One region of the Streptomyces sp. NPDC048566 genome, then DNA from elsewhere that is predicted to be linked to it. Evidence: riboswitches for the same ligand, from Rfam matches in the RefSeq annotation. Region 1 holds a riboswitch; each other region holds the start of a gene.
What was found. Region 1 has a riboswitch for cyclic di-AMP ahead of ACGFS9_RS17290 (NlpC/P60 family protein). Riboswitches for the same ligand answer to the same signal wherever they lie in the genome.

Region 1 (7,221 bases):
CCGGTCGGGGTCGTCGGAGAGGGCGAGCTGCACGGCCGGGTCGATGCCTCCGCTGCGGTACTGCGCCGCCGCCATCGAGCCGAGCTTCTCCCGGGTGGTGTTGAGCCGGTCCTGCTTGCGGGCGGCCTCGTCGCGCAGGGTCCGCAGGTGTTTCTCCGCGGTGTCGGCCTTCTCCTGGGCGCCGTTGTACTTCTCGGTGGCGACCTCCGCCTCCTTGTACAGCGCGTCGACCTTGGCCTTCACCTGGGCGGGGGACAGCCGGGGTTCGGCGTGCCCGACCCCGTCGAAGGCGGTCGCCGTCGCCGCGCCCGCCAGCGCGATGGTGACCGCCGTGCGGGCCGTGGTTCCACCGAGAGAACGCTGCCTGGCCTTGCGATGCGCTGCCACGAGGGCTCCCATCCTTCCCTGAGACCGGCGTGCGGGCCGGTCGAGCGGTGACGTGTCCGGCGGCGGCTCGCACAGGGGGAGCATGCCGCCGCCGGACCTTCTCGGCGGTGGTGCCCGGCCGGCCGCCCAGGGCGGTTGTGTGGGACGCCGGTCACCTGGGGCAGGACGCTAAACCTGCGCGTGCGGCGCCGGTGAGTCCATGTACGGAACTGTCGGCACTGGACCGGCGGATGACCGGACGTGACCGGAGATCCGTCCGGTGGGGCCGACTTCACCCGCCCCACTGACCGATGCGCCGCATCCGGGACGACCGGAGTGGCCGGGGTGCTATGGCTGACGGCCGGTGCCGGTGGGACGCCGAGGGGCCCGGCGGCCCGTGGGGCGGGTGCGGACGGGCCGGTGGGGGTGGGCCCGGTGGCTTACGGCGCGGGCGGGGGAGGCGGAGGGGAGAAGGGTGGCCCGGTGAGGGGCCGGGGAGGGGGGCCGATTAGGCTCCGGCCCCATGGACGTACTCATCCATCTCTTCGTCGGCCTGCACATCATCGGCATCGCCGCCCTCCTCGGCGGCTTCCTCACCCAGATGAAGGCGATGGGCCGGGGCACCGCCCGCTTCGTCCCCGCGATGCTGCACGGCGCGCTCACCATGCTCGTCACCGGTGTCGTCCTCGTCGGCCTCAACCAGGCCGACGACCACACGGTGAACAACATCAAGATCGGCGTGAAGCTGGCCCTGCTGATCGTGATCCTCGGGCTGGTCTACGTGAAGCGCGACGACGAGAAGGTCGACAGGAACCTCTTCGCACTGGTGGGCCTGCTCACCGTCGCGAACATCTTCATCGCCGTCCTCTGGACCTGACCGCGCCGTCCGCCGGGGCCCGGCCGCGCCGCCCGGCGGCCCGGAGCGGCGCGTGCCCGGTCCCGCGGCGGCGTCAGCGCGCGGCGCCCGCGTCCGGCCCCCGGGCGTCCCGGACCGCGCCGGCGGCGACCACCACCCACGCGGCCACCGAGATCCAGAGCAGGACCTCGCCGAGCCCCTTCAGCCAGGAGACGCCGAGCGCGGCGGAGACGGAGAGCGCGGCCACCGCCGTCATCCCCATCGGGAAGACCGTTCCCCACCGCTCCAGGGCGTACCGCGGACGCGGCCGGACCGCCTCCGCGACGAGCAGCACGCAGAACCCCGCCAGGGCGAGCGTCACCAGCACCGTCGTGGTCGCGCGCAGCGCCCCCTGGTCGTCGTCGTTCCACAGGTAGGGGTTCACCCCGTGCGCGGCCACCAGCGCGGACCCCGCCAGCGCCGAGATGCCGAGCGCGCCGCCCGCGATCCAGTGGTCGCCGGCCCCCCGCGTCACCTCCCGTGCGTCGAACCGCGTGCACGCGATCACGTACAGGGCCAGTCCGAGCCAGAACAGCACCATGGCCGCGTGCGCCAGCCAGTCCCAGCCCTCGGCCGACGCGACCGCCGAGCCCAGCACCGACAGCCCCTGCGTGGCCACGCAGACCAGGAACACCGCGCCCGTGGAGCGCCGTCGCCAGTGCCGTACGACGGCCGCGAGCAGCACCGGCCAGAGCACGGCGGCGAGCGCGAGCAGGGCCTGGGCCACGGTCTGCCATCCCAGGGCCGAGAACCGGACGCCGAGCACGGTTGTCGCCGCGACGGCCGTCAGCCCGGCCGGTGTGCCCGCGTCCCGGGCCCACCGCTGCCGGTCCCGCACCAGGAGCAGGGCGAAATCCGCGGCGAGCGCCAGCCAGGCGGCCGAGGCGAGGGCCAGCGCGATCCGGGAGAGGGTCTCGCGGCCGGCCAGGTACAGGCCCACCGACAGGATGGCGGTGGCCATGACGGCGGACCCGGCGGCGGGTGCCCGGCGCGCCCATCGGACGGTGAGCGGGGAACGGTCGGACGCATCCGGCATATCGGGCATGCGGCCGATGCTAGGGACCCCGGAGCCGGTTCCCGGTGGGGCGCGCGGGGCCGGACGATCCGCCGCCCCGCACGCCCCGCCGGCGCGCTCCCGCGGGGCCCGCGCATGCGGGGCCCCGCGGGGCGGTGGACGGACGTCAGGCGGGCCGCACCACGCTGTGGATCGCCGAGGTGCCGTCGTAGTAGATCGACTCTTCGCGGACGTAGGCTCCCGGCTTCGGCGCGTGGATCATCATGCCGTTGCCGATGTAGATCCCGACGTGGCTGATGTCGCCGTAGAAGAAGACCAGGTCGCCGGGTTTCGCGGCGGACAGGGAGACCGTCGTGCCGGCGTTCACCTGGTCGTAGGTGACGCGGGGCAGGGAGACGCCGGCGGCCTTCCAGGCCGCCTGGGTCAGCCCCGAGCAGTCGTAGGAGTCCGGACCGGTCGCCCCCCACACGTAGGGCTTGCCGATCTGGGCGCGGGCGAACGCCAGCGCCTTGTCGGCCTTCGTCGTGTACGAGGGGTCCGTGGCGGTCGAGCCGGTCGAGCCGGTGGAGCCCGTCGAACCGGACGGGTCGGCCGTGGGGGTCGAGGAGCCCTGCTCCGCCGCCTTGTCCTCGGCCGCCTTCTCGGCCGCCGCCTGCTGCCGCGCCAGCTCCGCCGCCTTGGCCGCCGCCTGCTCCCGCTTCTTCTTCTCGATGGCCGCCAGCCGCGCCTTCTCCTCGGCGGTCAGCTTCGAGAGCAGGTCGCGGGCGGCGGTCAGCTTCTTCTGCACCGTCGCCTTGGACGTCTTGAGCGCGGTCTGCGAGGTGGTCAGCGACCGGAGGCTCTCGCTCGCCTCCGTCCGCTTCTTCGCGGTGGCCGCCTGCTCGGTGATGTAGTCGTCGACGGACGCCTTCTGACGCGTCGTCAGGCGGCTCATCAGCTGCGTCTGGTCGAAGTAGTCCTGCGGGTCGTCGGCGAGCAGCAGGGTCGCGGTGCCGGGCGTGGACGCGCCGGTGCGGTACTGCGCGGCGGCGAAGGACCCCAGCTCCTTGCGCGCGGAGTTGAGCTTGTCGGTGCGCTCGGCCACGTCGTCCAGGAGGGCGTCGACGCGCTTGCGCTGCTTGGCCGTCTTCTCCCGGTTGGCGTTGTACTTGTCGGTGGCCGTCTCGGCCTGGTGGTAGAGGTCGTTGACCTTCTTCTCGACCTCTTCGATGCTCGGCCGCGGCTCCGCCGAGGGAGCGGCGTTGGCCGTCTGGGAGAGCAGGGCCACGGAGGTGAGGGCCGCCGTCGCGAGGGCCGGGGTCCGTATGCCTGCCATGCGCGTGCCCGAGGGACGCGGCTTGCGGTGCGACGCCAAGAGAGGCGACTCCTTCCGTCATCCGCCTACCGGGTTAGCTGTCGGGTTCGGGCGGGTGGTTCCGGAAGGTTTGCCCTACGGTCGCGGCCCCCTCGCGGCGGACGGACCGATTCACCCCAGGTCGGTGGGTCCCCGGCTCCGGCCGCCCACCGGGCGGGCCGAACTCGGCGGAGGCCGCTCGGCCCGGCGACGTTCGCCGGTCGCGGTCGGGCGGCCTGGCAGCACGCTAGCCAACTCGTGTGGTCCGTGTGAAGGTTGGAGTGCGATATGCCCGATACATTTTCGTGACCTTGGCCCCACGAGGCGCCGTACCCGACCGACTCGGGCGGTATCACCCGGTTCGGGGTGGTGGACCGGGTCCGGTCCGGTGGCCGCCGCGGCCCCCGCCGGGAGCCCGCCGCACCGCCCGCGACGTGCACGTTCCGTCACCCTCCGGTCACGTGTGCGCGCCCGCGTCCCCGCCGGGTTCCCGGGGTGGCCGCGGTGTGTCGGTGGGGCGGCCTAGACTCGGAGAGCGATGAGCAGCCTCTTTGACGACAGCTTCCTGGCGGACCTCAAGCCCTCCGCGGCCCACGAGGACGAGCACCCGCCGCCGCCCGAGGACGAGCACGCGCCGGAGCCGGTCGCGGACGACCTGTTCGGCGGCCGGTTCGACGTGCCGCCGAGCCGCGACGCGTACTACCGCGACGGCGCCGCCCGGCCCGCGGTGGACCCGGCGGCCCTGCTCGACGGGCTGAACGAGAACCAGCGCGCGGCCGTCGTCCACTCCGGCTCCCCGCTGCTCATCGTGGCGGGCGCGGGTTCCGGCAAGACCCGCGTGCTCACCCACCGGATCGCCCACCTGCTCGGCGAGCGCCGGGTCCACCCCGGCCAGATCCTCGCGATCACCTTCACGAACAAGGCCGCGGGCGAGATGAAGGAGCGCGTCGAGCAGCTCGTGGGCCCGCGGGCGAACGCCATGTGGGTGATGACCTTCCACAGCGCCTGCGTCCGCATCCTGCGCCGCGAGAGCAAGCACCTCGGCTTCACCTCCTCCTTCTCGATCTACGACGCCGCCGACTCCAAGCGGCTGATGGCGCTGGTCTGCCGTGATCTCGATCTCGACCCCAAGCGCTTCCCGCCGAAGTCGTTCAGCGCCAAGATCTCGAACCTGAAGAACGAGCTGATCGACGAGGAGGACTTCGCCGCCCAGGCCGCCGACGGCTTCGAGAAGACCCTCGCCCAGGCGTACGCGATGTACCAGTCGCGTCTGCGCGAGGCCAACGCGCTCGACTTCGACGACCTGATCATGACCACGGTCAACATGCTGCGCGCCTTCCCGGACGTCGCCGAGCACTACCGCCGCCGCTTCCGGCACGTCCTGGTCGACGAGTACCAGGACACCAACCACGCGCAGTACGCGCTCGTGCGCGAGCTGGTCGGCACCTCGGAGCACCCCGTCGACGTACCGCCCAGCGAGTTCGACGTGCCGCCCGCCGAACTGTGCGTCGTGGGCGACGCCGACCAGTCGATCTACGCCTTCCGCGGTGCGACCATCCGCAACATCCTCCAGTTCGAGGAGGACTACCCGAACGCGACGACCATCCTGCTGGAGCAGAACTACCGCTCCACGCAGACGATCCTGACCGCCGCCAACGCGGTCATCGAGCGCAACGAGTCCCGCCGCCCCAAGAACCTGTGGACGAACGCGGGCGCCGGATCGAACATCACCGGCTACGTCGCGGACACCGAGCACGACGAGGCGCAGTTCGTCGCCGACGAGATAGACCGCCTCACCGACGCGGGCGAGGCCAAGGCGGGCGACGTCGCGGTCTTCTACCGGACGAACGCCCAGTCCCGCGTCTTCGAGGAGGTCTTCATCCGCGTCGGCCTGCCCTACAAGGTCGTCGGCGGTGTCCGCTTCTACGAGCGCAAGGAGGTCCGGGACGTCCTCGCCTACCTGCGGGTGCTGTCCAACCCGGAGGACTCCGTCCCGCTGCGCCGCATCCTGAACGTGCCCAAGCGCGGCATCGGCGACCGCGCCGAGGCGATGATCGACGCCCTCTCGCAGCGCGAGAAGATCAGCTTCGCGCAGGCCCTGCGCCGGGTCGACGAGGCCTACGGCATGGCCGCCCGCTCGACGAACGCGGTCCGGCGCTTCAACACGCTGATGGAGGACCTCCGCACCGTCGTCGAGTCCGGCGCCGGCCCGGCCACCGTCCTGGAGGCCGTCCTCGAACGCACCGGCTACCTCGCCGAGTTGCAGGCGTCGACCGACCCGCAGGACGAGACCCGGATCGAGAACCTCCAGGAACTCGCCGCGGTGGCGCTGGAGTTCGAGCAGGAGACCGGCGAGGACGAGACCCCGGCCGGACTCTCCGCGTTCCTGGAGCGGGTCGCGCTCGTCGCCGACTCCGACCAGATCCCCGACGAGGAGGACGGCAACGGCGTCATCACCCTGATGACCCTGCACACCGCCAAGGGACTGGAGTTCCCCGTGGTGTTCCTCACCGGCATGGAGGACGGCGTCTTCCCGCACATGCGCGCCCTCGGGCAGGTCAAGGAGCTGGAGGAGGAGCGCCGCCTGGCCTACGTCGGCATCACCCGCGCGCGGGAGCGGCTCTATCTCACCCGGTCCTCGATGCGCAGCGCGTGGGGGCAGCCCTCGTACAACCCGCCCTCCCGGTTCCTGGAGGAGATCCCGGCGACGCACCTCGACTGGAAGCGCACCGGCGCCGTCTCCTCCCAGCCCGCGGGACCGGTCTCCGGCATCGCCGCCTCCCTGTCGTCCTCGCGCGCGCGGTCCGCGGCCTCGGGCGCGTCGGGGTTCGCCACCCGGCGCGTGGCCACCGAGAAGCCGGTCGTCTCGCTGGCCGTCGGCGACCGCGTCACGCACGACCAGTTCGGCCTCGGCACGGTCGTCGGCGTGAAGGGCACCGGGGCCAACGCGGAGGCGACCGTCGACTTCGGCGAACCGAAGCCGAAGCGGCTCCTGCTGCGGTACGCGCCGGTGGAGAAGCTGTAGTCCGGCCGGCCCGACACGGGGTCCGGACCGCGGTGCGCGATCCGGACCGCCCGCGCCGGTGAGACGCGCCTCCGGCCCGGCCGCCGCACGACCGGCCCGGCCGCGGCGCCCGCGCGCGCCGCGGACGACGGCTCAGGGGGACGGAAGGCGGCCGGCGGAATCACGGGCCGGGAGGCACGGCGTCAACAGGCCGTCCGGGCAGACGCCGGGGGGCCGGGCCGCGGAGACGACCGTGCGGCGAGCCGCGCGCCGGGTTACGTGGGGTCCAGCCCGTGGCTGCGCAGCCACGGCAGCGGGTCGATCGCCGCACCGCCGGCCGGGCGGACCTCGAAGTGCAGGTGCGGGCCGGTGGAGTTGCCGGAGTTCCCGGAGAAGGCGATCTGGTCACCGGCCTTCACGGTGGTACCGGAGGACACCTTGTACGTGGAGAGGTGGCAGTACCACGTCTCCGTCCCGTCCTTCGCGGTCACGATCATCATGTTGCCGTAGGCGCTGTTCCACTGCGTCCGGACGGTCCCGTCGGTCGCGGACATCACCGGCGTTCCGTACGACACGGGGAAGTCGATGCCGGTGTGCACCGACATCCA
Region 2 (7,221 bases), on a different contig from region 1:
GGGCGGCCCGGACGGTTTCGTCCTCAAGCTCGACTCGGGGGAGTCCTTCACGGCGCGGGCGGTCGTCGTGGCCACCGGGCTGTCCGGGCTGGCGTATCTGCCCGCCGCGCTGGCCGAGGCGGCGGCGGACGGGCCGACGCCCTCGGGACCCCTGTCGCACAGCTCGCAGCACCACGACCTGAGCCGGTTCGCCGGCAAGGACCTGATCGTCGTCGGCGCGGGCCAGTCCGCGCTGGAGACGGCGGTGCTGGCGGCGGAGGCGGGCGCGCGGGTGACGGTGGTGTCCCGGGGGCGGGGAGCGGTGGACTTCGGCGCGCCGCCGTGGGACCAGCCGAAGCTGCGCCCGGAGTCGCCGTTCGGGCGGGCCTGGTCGCTGTGGGCCCTCAGCCACCACGCGCAGCCCTACCGCCATCTGCCCGCCGGGGCACGGCACTACCTGGTCCGCCGGGTGCTCGGACCGCTCGGCGCCTGGTGGCTGCGGGACCGCTTCGAGGGCAGGGTCGCCGTCCGCGAGGTGCGGCGGATCGTCCGGGCGGGAGCCGCGGAGGGCAAGCCCGTCCTCACGGTGCAGACCCACGGCGGCCGGCTGGACGACCTGTCCGCCGACCACGTCGTGGCGGCGACCGGATACCGCGTGGACATCGCCGCGATGGACTTCCTCGGGGACGGGCTGCGGACCGCGCTGGCCGTCAGCCGCGGCACTCCGCGGCTGGGCGCCGGATACCGCTCGTCGGTTCCCGGCCTGTACTTCACCGGCCTGCCCGCGGCGTCCTCGTACGGTCCGGTCATGCGGTTCGTGTGCGGCACCCGGTTCGCGTCGCCGCGTCTGGCCCGGCATCTGGCGGCCGCCCACGGGTGAGCGTCCGGTGGCCGGTCACCGGTGGACCCGGGACCGGCCGGGCGCGTGGACGTCCGTCGCCCGATCGGGCGACGGACGTTTCCGCCTGCCCGCCGGGGTGACCGCCCGCGTCCCCCCCCGGTCCCGGAACCGGCCGCCGGCACCCCGTCGTGTGCTGCCGCTCCGGTGGTTCGGGTGGGACGGGCGCGGGGGGAACGGCGGTGTTGAGCCGTTGTGATCGGTCCTGCACGGGAAAGTCCGACCGGACGGAAGCGGGCCGTGCGTGATCCCAACCGGTCGCAACGCGCCTGCCACCGTGCGGTGAACGGCGTTGCCGACGGGATACCGGACGTCGTCCGGTTCCGGCGGGGTCGACGGGTCCCGCGATCCGTATTCTTCGGATCATGGCCGCTCCGACTGCATATTCACTCATCGCCACTGACCTGGACGGAACGCTGCTCCGCGGCGACGACACGCTCTCCGACCGGTCGCGGGCCGCGTTGGCGAAAGTGACCGCGGCAGGTGCCCGGCACCTGGTGGTGACGGGCCGCCCCGCACCGCGGGTCAGGCCGCTGCTGGACGAACTCGGCGGCCGGGGACTGGCGGTGTGCGGGCAGGGCGCGCAGCTCTACGACGCCGGAACCGACCGGATGCTCTGGTCGGTCACGCTGGAACGGGAGTTGGCGGAGACGGCGCTCGGCAAGATCGAGGCGGAGGTCGGCCTGCTGTACGCGGCGGTGGACCAGGACGGCGTGGACGGGCTGACCCTCATCGAGCCGGGCTACGTCATGCCGCACCCGACGCTGCCCGCTGTGCGGGTGCGGAGCCGGGACGACCTGTGGGCGCAGCCGATCAGCAAGGTGCTGCTGCGCCATCCGTCGCTGTCCGACGACGAGTTGGCCTCGGCGGCGCGGGGAGTGGTCGGTTCGCTGGCGACGGTCACCATGTCGGGGCCCGGTACCGTCGAACTCCAGCCATGCGGAGTGACCAAGGCCACCGGTCTCGCGCTCGCCGCGGCCCGTCTCGGGCTGAGCCCGTCGGGGACGCTCGCGTTCGGGGACATGCCGAACGACATCCCGATGTTCGACTGGGCGGCACACGGGGTCGCGATGGCCAACGCGCATCCCGAACTGAAAGCGGTGGCCGACGAGGTGACGCTGTCCAACGAGGACGACGGCATCGCGGTGGTCCTGGAGCGGGTCTTCGGGTGCGGAGAGCGCTGCTGACCCGGGCCTCGGTACCGGCGCCGCCCGCCCCGCGGCCTCGGGAGGGTGCCCGCGCGGACCTCCCGGCGGGGCCCGGCGGGCCGGGCCCCCGGAGGGTGCCCGCGCGATCCGGAGGCGCCCCTCTCGTACGGCACCGCCGGCGGACCCGTGGGTGCCGCCGGCCGATGTCGTGGTGTGGGGGGAGAGGGTGCGCCGCGGGGATCAGTAGGCGCCGTTGACGTTGTCGATCGAGCCGTACTTCGCGGCGGCGTAGTTGCAGGCCGCCGTGATGTTGGCGACCGGGTCGTAGGGGTCCATCGAGGTGCCGGGCACGTGGTAGGCCAGGAACGTGGGGTCGATGACCTGGAGGAGCCCCTTGGAGGGGGTGCCCGCGACGGCGTTGGAGTCCCAGTTGTTGATGGCCTTCGGGTTGCCCGAGGACTCGCGCATCACGTTGCGGTGAATGCCGTCATAGGTGCCGGGGATGCCCGCCTTGCCCATGATGTCCAGGGACTCCTTGATCCAGCCGTCCAGGTTGTTCGCGTACGTGGTGGCGGACGCCTGGGTGGCCGTGGTCTTGGCGGTCGTCGTGGCCGCGGCCGACTTCAGGGTCTTGGTGCCGACCGTGAGCGTCAGGCCCGTGCGCAGGTGGCTCGGGTCGTTCCCGATGACCGCGCGGTTCGCCGTGTACAGCTTCTTCCAGCCGCCGCTCGACGGGTACTTCTTCGCGATCTTGGTCAGCGTGTCGCCGGCGACCACCTTGTAGGTGATGAGCTGGACGTTGGGGACGGCCGCGGTCTTGGCGGCCTGGGGGGTGGCGGCGTGGGCGCCGGTCGCGCTCACGAGCGGCAGGGCCAAGGCCAGGGCGCCCGTCCCCGCGGCGATCATTCCGCGGGTGACGATGTTCTTGCGGGCGGGGCGGTGCGTGCCTGCGGGCATGACGAATTGTCCTCTCCGACGCCTGCGAGGTGAGCTGTCGGGTTCGGGCGGGAGATGCCCGGCCGCGTTTCGGGCGCGGCTTCACCCCTAGCCGGTCCGGTCTTCCGGATCGGCGGCCTACCTGTGGTTCCCCCGCTCCTGCCGTGTGTGCGTGGGTGGATGGGTTCCGGGCGACGGCAGGATTCGGCGATCCGCCCGGGGTCGACGAGAACGTATGCGACTGCACATGTCGGGAACAAGGCCCGATGTGGCGTTGAAGATCGCTTTCGCCCTTTTGGGGGCGTGGCGAAACGTCCGTTTGCGCCGGAATTGAATCCTCAACTTGCCTTTGGTGAAGGGGTTCGTGGGTGGTGGGCCGAGGGTGATCCACTGGTCGGCGGGTGACTCAATTCACGCGTGCAACGGTCGCCAACGCGGCATGACGGGCAAGTCGGGCATTACGCCACCGCCGTTTGGCGTGCCGGGAGTTACGGGACGGTCACGGTGGCGCCCGCATGCCGGACAGGCCCTGCCGGGGTGCGTCACGCACGAGCGGACCGGCGGAGGCGCCGCAGGCCGGCCGGCCCGGCGAACGCCGCGCCGCGCGCGATGAGTTGACGGGGGTGGGGCGGAAGCGGCGCGGGCCGCCGGGCGAACGCCGTTGCGTGCGCGGCCGATTGGGCCCGGCGTCGGTCCGCCGGACCTCGGAGAAAGGAGGCGGCGTCAGGGGACGGGACGCCGTCGACTCAGCGGGGCGACGTTGTGCCCCGCCCCGATTCGACCCGACCCGCCTCGACCCGACCCGACCCGCATCGACCCGATCCGATGTGACCCGGCGCCGGGCTTGGCGCCGGGCCGACCCCGCGCGGGCGGTCAACCGGAGACGGGTGAAGCCTGCCGGGCGCCCCGTCCATGTGCCACGCCCCATCACCTCACGGGCGGGCACCGGGCCGGCGGTCCGGCCGCCGGGGCGGGCACGGCTGACCCCCGGGCGGGCCCGTGCCGAGGTCGGAACCGCCTGGAGGGGGTGCCCGTGCGTCACGGCGGTCGTCCGCCCGGCGGACCGCGACGACCGCCCCCGGCGGGGCGGGCGCGCGGGTGGCGCCCCGCGGCGCGGTCGGGCGGTCCCGATGGGATGCCGAACCGAACCGCCCGCGCGGCCGGTGGCCAGGGTCGGGGTGGCGGGCCGCTGGGCGACCGAGGTCCCGGCACGCGGAAGGGCCTCCGGTCGTGCCCCGCGCGACGTCCGGCGTGCCGTCCGCCGTGCCGTCCGCTGTGCCGAGACCGTGCAGGGCGGCCCCGGACGCGGGCGGGGGGCGGAGTCCGGCTTACCCAGGGGTGCCGGCGGCCGTGTGGTGGGGTCCGGCCGGTCGGCGGGTCGGGGAGGCGCCCCCGGAGCGTCGGAGCGTCGGGGTGGCTTGTCGGCCGCCGGGCGCCGCGTCCGGGCGAGCGGTCGGGCGCCGTCGGGGAGGGGTGGAGTGGGGCGAGGGCGTCCTGCGCGCGGCTCCACGGGGGAGGGCCGGACGGATGCCCGGGGGCTCGCCTCGGCGCACGGGACGCGTCGAACGGTGGTGCGGCAACCGGACCGGGTCGTGGGGGACGGCGGGCGGGAGGGAGGAGGCGCGGGGGCGGCGCGGCCGAGGTCGCGCGGGACGGCGTGGGGGAGGACGCGGGGGCGTGCGGGCGGCGGTTCCGTGCCCCTGGCGGAAAGCCGCGCCGGGGGAGCGGGACGGGTCGGGGGCGGGGTGATCGTCCGCGGGCCGGGCTCGGGGCCGGACGCGGACGAACCGGGGGCCACGCCCCTCTCTCCCGTGCGCCCCCGGCCCCGCAGGGCCCGGGGGCGGGGCGCCGGGCCGTCGGCGGAGCAGTAGGTGATCGTGAACATGTCGACGGCCGTCGGATACCGCCCGGACGGGAGGGGTACCCGCGGCATGCGGCGCACGGGCGGTTCCGTGTGTCTTACAGGTGTATTCCGGCGTACCTCCCGGCGGGGTCACGTCGGCCGGGGGACGGTGGGCGCTCGTGGTGATCGAAACGTGACCGGATACGCTGACTTGAGTGATGGCAGCGACACATCGACAAACCGTGTCATCGAAAGAATGATCGACCGAGTTCGCCATGTGATCGTCAGCAGACAGGAGAACCTCTCGTGACCGTCGTCGGGCCGTTCGGGCTGAGCGTGCGGGACCAGGCTCTCGAAGCCGATGTCCAGGCCGGATTGGCGGCTGTCGAGGAGGGTTTGCTCGAAGCCACCAAGAGCGGGGTCCCCTTCATCACGGAAGCCGCCCAGCACCTCGTGCGGGCCGGCGGGAAGCGGTTCCGGCCGCTCCTCGTGATGCTCGCCGCCCAGTTCGGTGATCCCTACGCGCCGGGTGTCGTGCCCTCGGCCGTGGTCGTCGAGCTGACGCACCTCGCCACGCTGTACCACGACGACGTGATGGACGAGGCCGACGTCAGGCGCGGCGTCGACAGCGCCAACGTCCGCTGGGGCAACTCGGTGGCCGTCCTCACCGGCGACTTCCTCTTCGCCCGCGCCTCCTACATCCTGGCCGACCTGGGTCCCGACGCCGTCCGCATCCAGGCCGAGGCGTTCGAGCGGCTGGTGACCGGCCAGATCCTGGAGACCGCCGGGCCGCGCGACGGGCGGGACCCGGTCGACCACTACCTGGACGTGCTGAGCGGCAAGACCGGCTCGCTGGTCGCCGTGGCCTGCCGCTTCGGGGCGATGATGTCGGGCGCCGACGAGACGGTCGTCGACGTGCTGACGCAGTACGGCGAGCGGCTCGGCGTCGCCTTCCAGCTCGCGGACGACGTCCTCGACATCGCGTCCGAGTCGCACGAGTCCGGCAAGACCCCGGGCACCGACCTGCGCGAGGGCATTCCCACGCTGCCGGTGTTGCGGCTGCGCGAGCGGGCCGAGCGGCTGGGGCTCGCCGAGGACGTCGCGCTGTGCGAGCTGCTGGACTCCGACCTGACGGACGACGCGCGGCACGCGGAGGCGCTGGCCCGGCTGCGGGAGCACCCCGCGCTGGAGCAGGCCCGCCGGGACACCGTGCGCTACGCGGAGGACGCGCGGGCCGCGCTCGCGCCGCTGCCCGACGGCGACGCGAAGGCCGCGCTGGTCGAGTTGGCGGACGCCGTGGTGCACCGCGCCGGCTGAGTGGCCGCCGGGGCCGCCCCGCGGCCCCCGCACCGGCTTCCCCCGGTGCCGGGCCGGAAGGATGCACCGGCCCGTGACGCCCGGTGCGGCCCCACGCCGTGCCGCCGCGTGACCCGCCGTGCGGTGGATGCCGTCGGTGCCCCCTCCGGCGGTGCGTGCCGGTCGGTGACCCGTGCGCCGTGCGGGGCGTCCGCGACGCGTGACACGCCGGGGGCACGTGCTCCCCGTACGACCCCTACGGGTCCGGCCGGATGCCGTCGTCCGGCGTCATACCGCAGGACTACGCGGAGTTGATTCCGCGGGCTGACGCTTCCGTCCGGCCGATTTGGTCATATGGAGAACACCACTCCTCACCGGTTCGGGTGAGAATGGCGGCCCAGGGGTGGAGCAGGGACAGGACCACAGAGCCGCCGCCGACGACGGAGGTAAGGCACACATGGCACCGTACGAAACCGACGACCGCGCGAAGGCCGCCGACGAGGCCGACGACCGACGCGCCGGGCGACACAGGGCCGCGCGCTACGTCGTTCCGGTCGCGGTGGTGGGGGTCGCGGCGGCGACGATCGGGCTCGTCCCCGCCCTCGCGTCCTCCGGGGACCCCGACCTGCCCAAGGTCACCGCCCGGGAACTCCTGGAGAAGATCGCCGCGTCGGACGTCGAGCAGCTGTCCGGCACGGTGAAGGTCTCCGCCGACCTCGGGCTGCCCGATCTGGGCGGCCTGGCGGGCGGCTTCGCCTCCGGAGCCGTCCGGGGGGACGGCGATTCCTCCGCCGACCCGCAGTCCAAGCTGATGGAGCTGGTCTCGGGAACGCACACCCTGCGCGTCGCGACCGACGGCCCCGACCGGGGCAAGGTCTCGCTCCTGGAGGACGCCGCCGAGTACAGCGTCGTCCACAACGGCAAGGACGTGTGGGGCTACGACAGCAAGTCCAACGAGGTCTACCACGCGACGGCCCCCGCGGGCGCCGGGCGCAAGGCGCCGCACGACATGCCGGCCACCCCCGGGGACCTCGCCGACGAGGCGCTCGAGTCCGTCGACGACACGACGTCCGTGAAGGTCGACGGCACCGCGCAGGTCGCGGGCCGCGACGCCTACAAGC
Region 3 (7,221 bases), on a different contig from region 1:
TGTTCCGGGCGACGGGGCCGCCCGGAACACGATCGGCCGGCTCCGGGTGCATCCGCCGGGGCCCGGCGAACGGAAGTACGGCATCAGTAGCGACGTCGCGCTCGGGGCGCGTCGCGCCGAGGGGTGCCGAGGGCCATGACGAATCCGCAACCGGGTCGAGAGACTCCCGAAGCCGCCTACATCGGCCATGTCGGAGACTGCCGGGTCTGCCAGCGGGAATCGGGCCGCTGTCCGCGCGCCGAACGCCTGTGGCGGGCCTACCAGGAGTGGCGCAGCGGATACGGAACCCGCCCCGGACCGGCGGACTGAGCCGAGCGGCACCGGCCGCCCCGCCCGCGCCCGGCCGACCCGACGACCCGTTCCCCTCGCCCCGTCCCGCGGGCGCTTCCGGCCGGCGGGAGCCGTGCGGGACGCGCCACCGGCCGAGCCGTTCGGACGGCGCCGCGGGCCGGGAACCGAGCAGGCGAGGCCGTGGCTCGACACGGGCACTGCTGCGCGCCCTCGGGTGATCGACGATGATGGGCGCGGTGGCCGTCGCACGACCGGTGACAGGCGCGGCGACCGGGAAGGCGGAGCGGGCCCCGGTCCCTGCGCCACGGCACGGCCAAGCGGCCGTGGCACGCCGCGGAGGCGTGACCAAACCGCGGGCGATCGGGCTACGGATATCCGGTGTCCGGCGACCGTCGTCGGCGGACGAGGCAGCGGCGTCCAGGCGCCCCGACGGTGAAGAGGTGCCATGCGAGGCTCCGCGAGGATGTCCGACCGCGAGGGAACGCGGCCCGGGACGGCCCGGGGCCTCACGGCGCTGGCGCCGCACCGGATGCCCGGCGGGGAGGAGGGACCGGCGCGGGCCGCGGTGCTGATCCTGCACGGCGGACGGGCCGACAGCCTGGCCCCGTCGCGGCCCTGGCACGTCTCCCGGCTCCGCATGCGGCCGTTCGTCCGCTCCGTCCTGCGGTCCGTGCCGGACCCCGGCGTCGTGGTCGCCGAGGTGCGCTACCGCGTCCGCGGCTGGAACGGAAGCGCCGCCGACCCGCTCGCCGACGTGCACCGCGCACTCGCCGAACTCACCGAAATGGTCGGCGAGGTGCCGGTCGTGCTCGTCGGTCACTCGATGGGCGGCCGTGCGGCGCTGCGCGCCGCGGCGGCGCCGCAGGTCCGCTCGGTGGTCGCCCTGGCACCCTGGTGCCCCGAAGGCGAGCCGGTCGCCCACCTGCGCGACACGCGCCTGGTGGTGCTGCACGGGGACCGGGACCGCATCACCGACGCGGCGGCGTCCTTCGCCCTGGTCCGACGGGCGGCGGGGGAGGGCTCCACGGCACGCGCCGTGCGGGTCGCGGGGGGCGACCACGCGATGCTGCGGCGTGCCCGGACCTGGCACCGGGTCACGGCGTCCGCGGTGGCCGCGCTGCTGCCGGGCGCCGACGGCGCGGACGGCGTCCTGCCCGCGGCGGGGCCGGACGGCCGCCCGGGTGTGCTCTGAGCCCCGGTTCGCACCGGGGGACCGGTCCTACGCCGAGTCGAGTCGGTCGGCCGGATCGGGGCCCGGGGAGAAGGGCCGGCGTGTGCCCGCCGGTGTGCGCGGTGCGGAACCGGGCAGTCCCCCCGTGGACGGATCCCAGCTGAGGATCCACTCGAAGTCGCGCTGCAGCCGCCGGGCTTCGCTCCGTACGAGTGTCGGTATGTCACCGCGTTCGGCGACCAACTGGGCGTAGATCGGTGCATCGTGCACGGGGGAATCCTCGACTCGCTCTCGTGGCCGCCGGCGGGCCTCTGCCCTGTCGACGGTAGGGCGGACGCGCGGCCGAGGAGGAGATCCGGCCAGGTCGGCCAAATCCGGTCAGAGCCCGGCCATCGACAGCCGCCGATGCCGAACAAGCTGTCAGGGAACGCCAGTTCTGTGCGCACCTGCGGCGTCCCCGCGGACCAGGGCGGGCGAGCCGCACGCTCCCGGCGGGTGGCCGCGCCGCCGGGTGGGCGGACCGGTCCTCGCCGGCGCCCCGGGGCCTCGCCCCGGAAGTCGCTCCGTCGAACCCGCCCGTGTCGCAGGCCGGTTCGCCGACCGACCGTGCCCCCGACGTCGCGCAGCGCGGCGATGCGATGAAGGTCACGAAAACGTATCGGACATCTGGGACGTGGATCTTCACACGGGGTGCACAACTTGGCTAAGTTGACGTCCGGCCGTCCGATTCCCTCCGGCGACAGCACGCCGGGCGGTGCGGCCTCCGCCGAGTTCGGCCCGTCCCCGCGGCGGCCGGAGCCGGGGACCCACCGAACCCGGGGTGAATCGGCCGGCTGCCGCACGGGCAGCGGCCGTAGGGCACACCTTCCACAGCCGTCCGCCCGAACCCGACAGCTAACCCGGTAGGCGGATGACGGAAGGAGTGCCAACCCCATGGCGCCGGAACGCACCCAGCCCAGCGGCGAAGAAGTCCGCAGGCGGCTCGCATCCCTCTACGACCGGGCCGAGGACGACACCGGGAACTTCAACGCGACCCGGGCGCTTGCGGCCCGTTCCCGCCGGGTCGAGCGCCGCTCCGCCGCCCGCGGGCCCGCCGACCCACGGCCCGCCGCGGCGGAGCCCGCTGCCGCCGATCCGGCCCGGGAGGACCTGATGCGCCAGTGGTTCGACGGCGCGCGGTCCCGGCTCGGGCCCACCGTCGCGGCGGTGCTTCCCGCAAGCCGGGAGCCGCTGCCGCATCCCGCGCCCCCCCGGACGGCGCGGGATGCGGCACTCCCCGCGGAACTCCCGGCCGCGCAGCTGGGGCAAGGTCCCCGTCCGGTGGCGGAGTTGACGGCCGGACCCGGCGCCGAGCCGGCCCCCGCCCCCGGCGCGGAGCTCACCGCCCGCCCCCTTCTCGAACTGACCGCGGCCCCCGCGTCCGCACCGGCGGCCGAGGCCGCCCTCACCGCACCCGACACCGGCGGCACGCCCTGGCCCACTCCCGGGCCGGCCCGGCCCGAGTCCGGGGACCCGTCCTCCCCACGGTTCCGCAAGGACCGTGCCCGGCGCCAACTGGTGGCCGCGCGCGAGATGCTGAGCCGGCACGCCGCGCGGCCCGACGCCGCCCTGCCGGTGGCGTACCCGGCGGCGGAATCCGCTCCGGCCGCTCTGGAGGCCCCGTCGGCCGGCTTCGCGCCGTGGGAGACCGGGTCCCTGCCGGCCGCGCCCGTCGCCCCGGTCTCGGCCGACGGCTTCCCGTGGCCCGCCGCGGACACGGGACGCGCGCCGGTGCAGGGCGCCCCGGAGCCGGGCATCCCGTTCGAGCCCTGGTCGACGACCGTCCCCTGGTCGGACCCGGCCGCGGCGCCGTACGCGGACCCGCGTCCGGTGTGGCCCGCGGCCGCCGAACGGCCCGCGCCGGGCGCTCCCTGGCCGGCCGGCCCGGACGCCGGGTTCGACACCGGCGGTACCGCGGTCCTCGCGGCACCGCCGGTCACCGGCTACGACACCCGGGCCGCGGAGGCCGTGGCCTTCGCCCGGGCCCAGCTCGGCAGGCCGTGTGTCCGGGGAGCGTCGGGACCCGGTTCGTACGATTCCCCGGGGCTCACACGGGCCGCCTGGCGGAGCGCCGGTGTGCTGCTGCCTCGGACGATCCAGGACCAGTCGGGGATCGGGCCGGAGATCGCGCCGGAGGCCATGCTGCCGGGAGACCTGGTCTTCCTCCACGAGGATCTGAGCCACGTGGGCCTGTGCACGGGCGACGGCGTGATGGTGCACGCGCCCAGCCCCGGCGGCCGGATCACCGAGGAGCCGGTGCAGTGGACCGGCCCGGCCGCCGTCCACCGCGTCGTCCGCCCGGTCTGACGAACGGCGCGGCCGGCCACGGAGCACTCCGCCGCCGGCCGCGCCGTCCTGCCGTCCGCTCAGAAATCGCTGTCGATCCCCGTGACGGCGGCCGGGCCCAGCGGGGCGTCGTTCTCGGAGAGGCCGCTCTCGCGCAGGGCACCGGACACGAGCCGGACGGCCTCCGCCTCGGCGGTGCGCCGGTCGGCGGCCTCGACCTCCAGACGGACGGAGAACGTGTGGTTCTCGTCGACGGTGAGCAGGCTCAGTTCCTCGGTCTCGCCCAGGTCCGTGTTCTGCGGGTCCTGAGGGCGCAGCCTGCGCTCGACGTCTGCGCGGGAGGCCTCCGAGACGCCGTGGACGAACGTCCCGGGAACGGTGATGACGTAGGTGGTCACAGGAACTCCTAGCGTGCGTGCCCCGCGGGCCTTGAGGTGCGGTCGGCGATGTGATCGCCCGTATACCCCGCATTGTGACGGTCACCCGCGTCTTCTTCGCGCCGGAACACCCGGCTCCGAACGCCCGGCCGGACACGCGGAGCCGGCTGTTTGCGACCCGACGGCTCACAGCCGCAGGATCACCAGGGCCGTGTCGTCGGTGGCCCCGCCGGGCGGCAGGAGTTCGGTCAGCAGGGCGTCGGCGAGTGCCTCGGGATCGTCGCCCCGGTGAGCGGACACCGCTGCGGCGAGTCGTCCGATGCCGACGTCGATGTCCTCCCGGCGCCGTTCGACCAGCCCGTCCGTGTAGAGCACCAGCGTGTCGCCCACCCGGAAGCCGGTGCCCGCCTCGGGGCGGGCCACGTGTTCCGGCCGGGCGCCCAGCGGTGGATCGGTGGCCCGGTCGAGGAACTCCACCCGCCCGTCGCCGCGGAGCAGCAGCGGCGGGAGGTGCCCCGCACTGCTGTAGGTGACCGTACGCGTCCGCCAGTCCACGGCGACGGCCACCGCGGTGGTGGACTCCGCGCCGGGGACGGAACGCGCGTACAGACCCAGCACCTCCAGGGCGCGGGCGGGACCGCGCGAGGCCCGGCACGCCGCGCTGAGGGCGCTGCGCAACTGGCCCATGACACACGCGGCGGACAGCCCGTGGCCCACCACGTCCCCCACCGCGATCGCCATCCGCCCGTCGGCGAGGTCCACCAGGTCGTACCAGTCCCCACACACGTTGAGCGCCCCGGTGGCCGGCCGGTAGCGCACGGCCGCCCGGTGCGGGCCCGTGTACTGAGCGGCCGGCAGCAGCGCGTCCTGGAGCGCGAGCGCCACCGACCGCTCCCGGGCGTGCGCCTTGCGCAGCCGCTCGTTGATCTCCTGCAGTTCCCGGGCGCGGGTGAACAGGTCCGCCTCCAGGACGCCGGCGCGCTCGACGTCCGTGCGTCGCCCCCGGGCCCGGATCAGTTCGGTGACGTCCTCCACCCGGTGGACCAGGAGGATCACCGAGCCGTCCTCGCCGAGCAACGGCACGTTCACCGGACTCCAGTACCGCTCGTGCCACACCCCCGGCCGCTCCGGCGACTCGACGTCGTAGCGCTGGAGGGCCATCGCGTCGCGCTCCCGGGTCTCCACCACGCGGCGCAGCGACGCCCCGAGGTTGCGTGCGCCGTCGGAGGCGGGGTCGTCCGGCCGGTCCGGGAACACGTCGAACAGGTACCGGCCGACGAGTTGCTCACGCGACCGGCCGGAGGAGCCCAGATACTCGTCGTTGGCGTCGACGAAGACCAGATCGGGTGTGAGCAGGGCGACCATCCCGGGCAGCGCGCGGAAGACGTCCGCGTAGTCGAACTCCGCTCCCGCCACCTGATTCACCCGTCTCCCGCCGCGACCCGGTCGTGCCCACGGTGGATTCGGCGGAGCACCCGACCCTGTCCCACCGTCCGGCCGCGGCAGGACCCGGGGACCAGTCCCTCCATCAGGCCACCTGACGGTGCCCGGTGCAAGCGCTCGGCGGGGCCGCCCGCCCGCACCGGGCGGCGCTTCCCCGGCCGATGCCACGCCGGGACGGCCGGGACGGCCGGGAGCGACTCGGCGCCCGGCGCGCACGAGGGGGCCGAGGCTCCCGGACGCCGGACGGCCGAGTCCTGCGGATGCGTCCCGAGGGGGCTTGCGCCGGGCGCACGCTGGGCACAAGCCCTCTCGACGGCCTCCCGGGAGGCGATCTCGACCGGCGGTGTGCGCCGATTCACAGCATCCTGGGGTGAGACGCGATCATGTCGTCCACATTGGGGAAGGCGAAGCTCCATGGACGCATCAGAGCAGGCACCGGATGACCGGCCCCTCGACCTGTACCTCGAAATGCTCCGCCTGCGCATGGCTCCGGCGGACTACGCGCTCTTGCTGCGCATGGTCGAGCCCGTACTCGAGGCGATCAGGGAGGAGAGGGTCGGATCGATCGAACTGAATCTGGACGGCGAGGAGCCCGACGACGTCCCGCAGGAGGTGCGGGACGAGGCGTCCCTGGTGGTCGCGGTGGCCGTGACGGGCCGCCTGGACAACCGGATCGTGGAGCTGGAGACCGAGGAGATCGGCGTCGTGCGGGTCGTGACGGACTCGGGGACGGCGGACGATCCCGAGCGGTGCAAGGAGATCGCGGACTTCATCGGCGAGCGCCACCGCCAGGACGAGGAACTGCGCGGCATCGCCGAGGTCAGCGGTCTGCCGACCGATGTGTGAGGCGCAGCGGGCCGCTCCCGCCCGGACCGGCCCGCCCGGGACGCGGGAGGCGCTGCGGGCCGGGGCGCCGGGACCACGCTCCCGGCGCCCCGCGAAGCGTCCCGCCTCGCCCTCGTCCGAGGCGGCGAGGCCAGGGGAGCGGACCGTCGCGGCGGCCGTCCCGACGTCCGCCCGCGGCTGACCGTGGTCCGAGGACCGCTCACCATGGCGTAGGGTGGTGTTCACCGACGCGGGGTGGAGCAGCTCGGTAGCTCGCTGGGCTCATAACCCAGAGGTCGCAGGTTCAAATCCTGTCCCCGCTACGAGAAGACGAAGGTCCGGCACCGCGGTGCCGGACCTTCGCCGTTCCCGGGCGCCCGCCGCACGACGTGCTTGCGGTGCCGGCGGCGGTTCGGCAGGGTGCGCCCTGTGGCTACCTTGCTGATCGTCCATCACACCCCCTCGCCCAACTGCCAGGCGCTGTTCGAAGCCGTGGTGTCCGGCGCCACCGCGCCCGAGATCGAGGGGGTACGGGTGGTGCGGCGGGCCGCACTGAGCGCGACCGCCTCGGACGTGCTCGACGCCGACGGCTTCCTGCTCGGCACCCCGGCGAACCTCGGATACATGTCGGGCGCGCTCAAGCACTTCTTCGACCAGGTCTACTACCCGTGCCTGGACACCACGGCCCGGCGGCCGTTCGGGTACTACCTGCACGGCGGCAGCGACGTGACGGGCGCGGCGCGCGGCATCGAGGCGATCACCAAGGGGCTCGGGTGGCGCCGGGCGGCC
Region 4 (7,221 bases), on a different contig from region 1:
ATGCCCGTCCTGCCGGACGCGGAGGACCTGCTGGCGGCCCGCGGGGTCACCGTGCTGCCGGACGTGGTGGTCAACTCCGCGACGAACGCGTGGTGGTGGTGGACGCTGTTCGGCGACATCGACGCCGACGCGGACGAGGCGTTCGCCCACATCCGCCGCGCCCTGCGCGCACTCGTCGGGCGCACGCTCGGCCGCGCGGAGACCGACGGGACGTCACCGCGCGTCGCCGCCCACGCGATCGCCGCCGACCGGCTGCCGGCCATCGCAGAGCGGTTCGGCTGGTACGGATGACGCGAACGCGTGTCCGGCCGGACCGGGACGCGTGTGTAGGGTTGGCGCGTGGCGAGAGTGCGGTTGAGCGTGGCCGAGCGGCGCGAGGAGTTGCTGCGGGCCGCCGTCGAGCAGATCCAGGAACGCGGCGTGGCGGCGGTACGGATCGCCGACGTGGCCTCGTCCCTCGGCGTGAGCAACGCACTGGTGCTCTACCACTTCTCGACCAAGGAGAAGCTGGTGGCCGCGGCCTTCACCTACGCGGCCGAGGACGACCTCGCCCATCTGCGCAAGCTGCTGGGCCGCCGTACGACCGCCCTGCGCCGGCTGCGGAGCGCCGTGCGCTGGTACGCGCCCACCGGCCAGGCCAAGGGGTGGCGGCTGTGGATCGAGGGCTGGGCCGCCGCCCTGCGCGAGCCGGCCCTGCTGGAGGTCACCCGCGACCTCGACCGGCAGTGGAAGGCGGCCCTCACCGAGGTGATCGCCGAAGGGGTGGCCGCGGGCGAGTTCCGGTGCCCCGATCCGACCGGCGCCGCACTGCGCCTCACCGCCCTGCTCGACGGCCTGGCCGTCCAGATGACCGCCTACGGAGGCACCGTGTCGCGGGCCCGCACCCAGCAGTGGGCGGACGAGGCGCTGGCGCGCGAACTGTGCCTGGATCGCGTCGAGTCGGTGTCGAGCCCGCGCTGATCGGCCGCCGCACCCCGTCACCGGCCGGGCCGCCCGCGGACGTCGGCCCCCGCCACCCGGAGCGGGTGCGCCGCACCCGCGCCCACGTGCCCGCGGCCCGGCCGGCACCGCCCGCGGCGGCCGGCCCCGGGTCCGCGGACCCGGGGCGCCGCCCGCCGGTGCCCGGTCAGGCCACCGACGCGATGCGCGTCTTGATGTCGTCCGGGGAGAGCGCGCCCTTGGCGGAGACGTGGTCTCCGGAGGACTCGCCGCGCAGCCGGCGGCCGATCCACGGGACCAGGTACTCGCGGGCCCAGTGGATGTTGTCGCGGCGCACCTCCAGGGTGCCGCGCGGCGGCTGGGGCGGCCAGGGCTGGTCCGGGTCGGCCGGCACCTCCAGGCCGAGGATCTGCCCGGCCCGCAGCGCCACCCGGGTGTGCCCCTCCGGCGACAGGTGCAGCCGGTCGCCCTCCCAGGCCCGGCGGTCCTGGACGGTCCTGAGGGACCACAGGTCGAGGACGGGGCAGCCGTAGCGGTCCGCGATGGCCCGCACGTGGCCGTTGTAGGTGGCGATCTTGCCCCGCAGATGCCGGAGCACGGGCACGCCACGGGTGTCGAAACCGGTGGTCACCATCACCGTGCCGACGGCCGAGGTGAGGTCGGCGACCGCGCGCTCGAAGCGCTCCGCGACGTCGTCGGGATCGGTACCGGGCCGGATGATGTCGTTGCCGCCCGCACAGAACGAGACCAGGTCCGGGCCGATCTCCTTGGCGCGCACGAGTTGCGTCTCGACGATCTGGTCGAGCAGTTTCCCGCGCACCGCGAGGTTGGTGTACGCGAAGTCGCCCTCGGGCCGCCGGTCCGCGAGCAGGACCGCGAAGCGGTCCGCCCAGCCGACGAAGGCGCCGTCGGGTCCGAGGTCGCCGACGCCCTCGGTGAAGCTGTCCCCCACCGCGACGTACGACCCGATCACTGATCTGCCGTCACTCTTCGAATGGTCTGCCACATCGGCCCATGATTCACCGCGGGATGTGAGCTACGCGACCGTAGGGAGGGGTTGACGGCCGGTGAGATAGACCACGCGTCCCCAGGTGGCCGATCGCGGAATAGAGCCTCCGCCGGGGCTGTTGACGTCCGCCGCGCGGGCGGACACACCGAAGGCCGGACCCCGGGGATCGTGGGGTCCGGCCTTCGGAGGCGGTCCTGCCGTCAGGAGCAGGTCACCGGGAGCACGGGTCAGCCGAGGGCGACGCCGTGCGAGCGCAGATACGCGACCGGGTCGATGTCCGAGCCGTAGTCGGGCGTGGTGCGGATCTCGAAGTGCAGGTGCGGTCCCGTGACGTTGCCCGTCGCGCCGGAGAGGCCGATCTGCTGGCCCTCGGTCACGCTCTGCCCCGCCGAGACCGACAGGGACGACATGTGGGCGTACTGGGAGTACCGGCCGTCGGCGTGCTGGATGACGACCTGGTTGCCGTAGGCGCCGCCCCAGCCGGCGGAGACGACGGTGCCCGCGGCGATGGACTTGATGGTCGTGCCGGTCGGGACGACGAAGTCCGTGCCGGTGTGGTAGCCGCTGGACCACATGCTGCCCGCCACGTGGTAGTTGGTGCCGATGGTGGCGCCGGCCACGGGGAGCGTGTAGCCCGAACCGGTGCTGGTGGAGGCGGCCTTGGCGGCGGTACCGGCCGTGTCCGCCTTCGCGGCGGAGGGCTTGGCCTGCGCGGTCTTCGGCGCGGCGGCCTTAGGAGCAGCGGCCTTCGGGGCGGCGGCCTTAGGAGCAGCGGCCTTCGGGGCGGCGGCCTTCGCACCGAGCGAGAGCTTCAGGCCCGGGTGGATCAGGGACGGGTCGCCGCCGATGGCGGAGCGGTTGTCGGCGTAGAGCTTCTTCCAGCCCCCGGAGACGTGCTGCTCGCCGGCGATCTTGGCGAGGTAGTCTCCGGCCTTCACCGCGTACGTCCTCGGCGCGGCGGCCTTGGCGGCGGCCGGCGCGACGGCGGCGGCCTTCTGCGTGTGCTGCGCGGCGGCGGGGGTCGCGGCGTGGGCGCCGGTGGCTCCCAGCAGCGGCAGCGCGAGTGCGGCGCCACCGGTGCCGGCCGCGGCGATCGTGCGGGTGAGTCGCAGGGACTTGGGACGGCGGTGCTTACCCTTCGCGGGCATGGCGAATTCCTCTCCGGCGCCTGCGAGGTGAGCTGTCGGGTGCGGGCTGGAGATGCCCGGCCGCGCTGCTGCGCGGCTGTACCCCTAGCCTGTTCCGGAATCCGGACCAGGCGCGGAACCTGTGGGTCCCCCGCTCCTGCCGTGTACGGGTGAGTGTGCGGAATTCCGGGCGGCGGCAGGATTGGGCGTCCGTCCGGATTGAGGCAGAACGTAGGCGAGAGGGGAGCGCGCGGACAACTGGGTGCGGATTTCCCACGCCTCCCTTTCTTGATCCATGCGGAATTCGCGGTCACACTCCGTGGAAAGACGATCTTTCCGGACATTCAAGAAGCCCGTATTCAAAGGCCCGTTGGAATGGGCGCTCGGCAACGCATCGTCACGAATATGACCCTGCTCACGCGGCGCACCCCATGCCGCCCCATTCCAGGGCCAGTTGGAATGAAGGATACAAAAGGGACAGAAGGGCCGGATGTGGCGCAGTCGGATCACCATCGCGTCGAGGTCGCCGCACGGACCGACGGACAATCCGTAAAGACACAGCGGCACATCGCTGCACATTTCGCCCGTTTCGACCTGTTCGCAGATCCCCGCCCGTCGAGTCCGCGCAGCCGGAGCGGGGCGGGCCGCTCGCCCCGGCTCTCTTCCGGAGCCCCGGCGAGGACCACGGCCTCGCCGCGGCGCCTCCCGCACGCCACCGAGTCCGCTCTCCGGGCCGCGCAGCCTGTAGAGGTCGCCTGCTGCACGACGGGCCTGATCTCCCTGTGGAGCGCACCCCACTCCCGCTCCCGCGCCGGCTCGGCCTCGCTCCGTCGGATGAGGCCGCCACCGACGCCCGGTACCGACGCCCGGCACCTCCGCCGTGGCGCTCACGAAGCGGAGGCGCGGGGAACCGGCCCGGCCGTCGGGCAGGGTGATCGGGTTGCCCGTGACCCGGGCCGCCGTGATCCGGGCCGGTGCACCCGGCCGAAGCCGTGCTGGATGGCGAGCGGGTCGATGGCGAGCCGGCCGAGCGGATCGGTGCTGCGGGAGGTCCACATCCCGGTCGGTGCGGGCCGGCACCCCGAGGTCGATCCGGCCGCCACCGCCGGAGCGCGCGACCGCTCGTCGTGCCGGTGAGCCGCCGGGTCCGGCCGTCCGCGCCGGTCTCGACCGTCCGTCCCCCACCGATGCGGGCAGGCGCGAGCAGGGATCGACGTCATCGGCGCGGGAGCGCGGGGAGGCAACGCCTGTGGACAACTCATTGCCTCAGGAACCCATGTCGTATCGTCGGGAAGGCGACCGAAGACAGCAGCCGCCGGGCGCCGCCGGGTCCGGCCGGTCGGCGGGCGGCCGACGATGAGGAGCCCCCGTGACGCAGCAGGTCCCGTCGACCGAGCCCGAGCTGGCCGGCGTGCGCAACTTCCGCGACGTGGGCGGCCTGCCCACCACGGACGGCAGGCGGGTGCGCCCGGGGCGGCTGTTCCGCAGCGGCCATCTCGCGCACGCGACGGAGCAGGACACCGCCTTCCTCGCCACGCTCGGCCTGCACACGATCTTCGACTTCCGCAACGCCGCGGACCAGAAGCTGGAGGGCCCGGACGTGGAGCTGCCCGGCGTGCGGAACGTGAACCTCCCGCTGAGCGACCCGGCGGACGGCAGCGAGTTCTGGAAGATGGTGCGGGACGGCGACCTCGACCAGCTGCGCGCGATACTCGGCGACGGCAAGGCAGCGGACCGCATGGTCGGCTCCTACCGCACCATCGTCCGGGAGCGCACCGCGGAGCACTCCCGGGTGCTGCTGTCGATGGCGGAGGACAGCGTGCCCGTGCTGATGCACTGCGCGGCGGGCAAGGACCGCGCGGGCCTCTCGATCGCGGTCACCCTGCTCGCCATCGGCGTCGAGCGCGACGCGATCGTCGCCGACTACCTGGAGTCGAACGCCACGCACCGGCGCTACAAGGTGCGGCGCAGCGGCTCCGCCGCCTCGGCCTACTCCCCCGAGATCATGGAGCTGCTCGGCCCGCTCTTCGACGCACGTGCCGAGTACCTGTCGGCCGCGTTCGAGACCATCGAGGAGACCTGGGGCGGGGTCGACCCGTACCTGGAGCGGGGGCTGGGGCTGACCCCAGCGCTGCGCGACCGGCTGCGCGAGCGTCTGCTGGACTGAAGCGCCCGCGCGGGTCCGCACCCCGCGTGCCCGCGCGGGGTGCCCGCCGCTACTGGTTGCGGGCGCCCAGGGTGAACAGCAGGTAGACGAAGGCCGCGAAGAGGTGGCCGACGGCGACGTAGATGATCAGCCGCACCCACAGGGCGCGCGGGAACTTCTCCTCCATGGACCGCTCGCGCGGTTCGGTGGGTTCGGTCATGACGTCCCTCCCGGGTCGGGGCGGCCCGCCGCCGGGCCGAGGCACAGCGCGGCGGTCGGGCTCTGCAAGAGCGTGTGGACGAACAGGAAGGCGGCACCGGTCCGCTCGGCGGCGGCGATCCGGTGCGGGGTCAGCGAGTCGAAGTGCGCGCTGTCGCCAGGGGCGAGGACGTGCACCGTGTCGCCGAGCCGCAGCCGGAGCCGCCCCTCGACGACGTACAGCCACTCCTCGCCGGGATGGACCCGCACGATGTCCCCCTGGGAGCCGTAGGGGACGTGTACGCGCAGGGCCTGCATGCCGCGCCCCGGGGCTCCGGCCTGCCAGTAGGTCCAGCCGCCGGCCGGCGTCGGGTCCATGTCGGCCGCGCGCACGACGGCGTCGCGCTCGGGGACCGTCTCGCCGAGCAGTTCGGAGACCGTCGTACCGTAGACCCGGGCCACGGCGAGCAGCATCGGCAGCGAGGGCTGGCGACGGCCGGTCTCCAGCCGGGAGAGGTGGGCCGGGGACAGCCCCGCGGCGCGGGCCGCGGCCTCCAGTGTGAGCGAGGCCCGGCGGCGCAGCGCGCGCAATTGCGGCGCCACGGCGTGCAGTTCGGCGGACGACGGGCCGGAAGGATCGTCGGGCGGGTCGCCGGACGGCTCGTCGGCCGCCCTCGGGTCGGCGGGACTCATGCCTCCATTGAGCCCGATCCTTGCCCTGGAGGCAATTTTCTTGCCTCCGAGGCAATTAGGCTCAGCGGTTGGCGACCGCCTGTTTGACCAGGGTCTTCCCGAAGTCCCACATCAGGCCGCCGCCGCTGTGCGCGTCGTCCATGACGGCGGTGAACGCCTCGACGAACCGGTCGACGTCCTGTTCGTCGACGACGAGGGGCGGGATCAGCTTGATGACCTCCAGATGGTCCCCGGAGACCTGGGTGAGGATGCGGTGGCGCTGGAGCAGCGGGACGACCACCATCTGTGCGAACAGTCCCTTGCGTGCGGCCTGGAGCATGGTCCAGCGGCTCCGGAGCTTGATCGACCTGGGCCGTCCGAACTCGATGCCGATCATGAGGCCCCGGCCGCGTACGTCGCTCAGCAGCTCGTAGCGGTCCACCAGTGCGGCGAGCCGGGACCGGAGCAGGTCGCCGGTGACCCGGGCTCCGGCGACGATCTGCTCGTTCTCCATGACGGAGAGCACCGCGAGCCCCGCCGCCATGGCCTGAGCGTTGGAGCCGAAGCTCGCCGAGTGGACGAGGACGCGGTCCATCGAGGAGTAGACCTTCTTGAAGATCCAGTCCCTGCCGAGGGTCGCGCCGACCGGCACGTAGCCGCCGGACAGCGCCTTCGCCACACACACCAGGTCCGGTTCGACGCCCTCCTCGTGCTGGTAGGCGTAGAAGTCGCCGGTGCGGCCGAGCCCCGTCTGCACCTCGTCGGCGATGAGCAGGGCCTTGTGCCGGTGCAGCAGTTCCTGCGCGGCCCGCAGGTATCCGGGCGGTGCCTCGTGCACGCCCTTGCCCTGGATCGGCTCCACGATGAGCGCGGCGACGTCGCCCTTCCTCAGCTCCCGGGCCAGGGCGTCGAGGTCGCCGAGCGGGACGGCGGTGTCGGGCAGCAGCGGTGCGAAGCCGTCCCGGAAGCCGTCCTCGCCGTTCACGGAGAGGGAGCCCGTGGTCAGACCGTGGAAGGCGTGCGTGCAGTACAGCACCCGCGGCCTGCCGGTGGCGAAGCGGGCGAACTTCAGGGCGGTCTCGACCGCCTCGGTGCCGCTGTTGCCGAAGAACACCCGGTCCAGGTGCGGG

Region 2: another riboswitch for cyclic di-AMP. It lies ahead of ACGFS9_RS27545 (transglycosylase SLT domain-containing protein); the one in region 1 lies ahead of ACGFS9_RS17290 (NlpC/P60 family protein).
Region 3: another riboswitch for cyclic di-AMP. It lies ahead of ACGFS9_RS01160 (NlpC/P60 family protein); the one in region 1 lies ahead of ACGFS9_RS17290 (NlpC/P60 family protein).
Region 4: another riboswitch for cyclic di-AMP. It lies ahead of ACGFS9_RS12365 (peptidoglycan DD-metalloendopeptidase family protein); the one in region 1 lies ahead of ACGFS9_RS17290 (NlpC/P60 family protein).

What each region holds. Positions count from the first base shown of each region.
Region 1 covers NZ_JBICWL010000009.1:188,963-196,183, forward strand. The annotation lists gene ACGFS9_RS17275 (NlpC/P60 family protein) at 1-387, opposite strand, end outside; gene ACGFS9_RS17280 (hypothetical protein) at 890-1,243, shown strand; gene ACGFS9_RS17285 (tellurite resistance/C4-dicarboxylate transporter family protein) at 1,317-2,297, opposite strand; gene ACGFS9_RS17290 (NlpC/P60 family protein) at 2,443-3,630, opposite strand; cyclic di-AMP (ydaO/yuaA leader) riboswitch at 3,638-3,810, opposite strand; gene pcrA (DNA helicase PcrA) at 4,148-6,634, shown strand; gene ACGFS9_RS17300 (M23 family metallopeptidase) at 6,889-7,221, opposite strand, start outside.
Region 2 covers NZ_JBICWL010000025.1:73,532-80,752, forward strand. The annotation lists gene ACGFS9_RS27535 (FAD-dependent oxidoreductase) at 1-859, shown strand, start outside; gene ACGFS9_RS27540 (HAD family hydrolase) at 1,243-2,064, shown strand; gene ACGFS9_RS27545 (transglycosylase SLT domain-containing protein) at 2,266-2,982, opposite strand; cyclic di-AMP (ydaO/yuaA leader) riboswitch at 2,987-3,181, opposite strand; gene ACGFS9_RS27550 (polyprenyl synthetase family protein) at 5,111-6,121, shown strand; gene ACGFS9_RS27555 (outer membrane lipoprotein carrier protein LolA) at 6,558-7,221, shown strand, end outside.
Region 3 covers NZ_JBICWL010000001.1:278,231-285,451, forward strand. The annotation lists gene ACGFS9_RS01150 (alpha/beta hydrolase) at 755-1,483, shown strand; gene ACGFS9_RS01155 (hypothetical protein) at 1,511-1,732, opposite strand; cyclic di-AMP (ydaO/yuaA leader) riboswitch at 2,217-2,387, shown strand; gene ACGFS9_RS01160 (NlpC/P60 family protein) at 2,396-3,808, shown strand; gene ACGFS9_RS01165 (hypothetical protein) at 3,868-4,185, opposite strand; gene ACGFS9_RS01170 (PP2C family protein-serine/threonine phosphatase) at 4,351-5,529, opposite strand; gene ACGFS9_RS01175 (hypothetical protein) at 6,022-6,453, shown strand; tRNA gene ACGFS9_RS01180 (tRNA-Met) at 6,682-6,755, shown strand; gene ACGFS9_RS01185 (flavodoxin family protein) at 6,862-7,221, shown strand, end outside.
Region 4 covers NZ_JBICWL010000005.1:374,587-381,807, forward strand. The annotation lists gene ACGFS9_RS12350 (Glu/Leu/Phe/Val dehydrogenase dimerization domain-containing protein) at 1-291, shown strand, start outside; gene ACGFS9_RS12355 (TetR/AcrR family transcriptional regulator) at 340-960, shown strand; gene ACGFS9_RS12360 (SGNH/GDSL hydrolase family protein) at 1,127-1,912, opposite strand; gene ACGFS9_RS12365 (peptidoglycan DD-metalloendopeptidase family protein) at 2,176-3,096, opposite strand; cyclic di-AMP (ydaO/yuaA leader) riboswitch at 3,101-3,258, opposite strand; gene ACGFS9_RS12370 (tyrosine-protein phosphatase) at 4,445-5,242, shown strand; gene ACGFS9_RS12375 (DUF6126 family protein) at 5,292-5,441, opposite strand; gene ACGFS9_RS12380 (helix-turn-helix domain-containing protein) at 5,438-6,112, opposite strand; gene ACGFS9_RS12385 (aspartate aminotransferase family protein) at 6,174-7,221, opposite strand, start outside.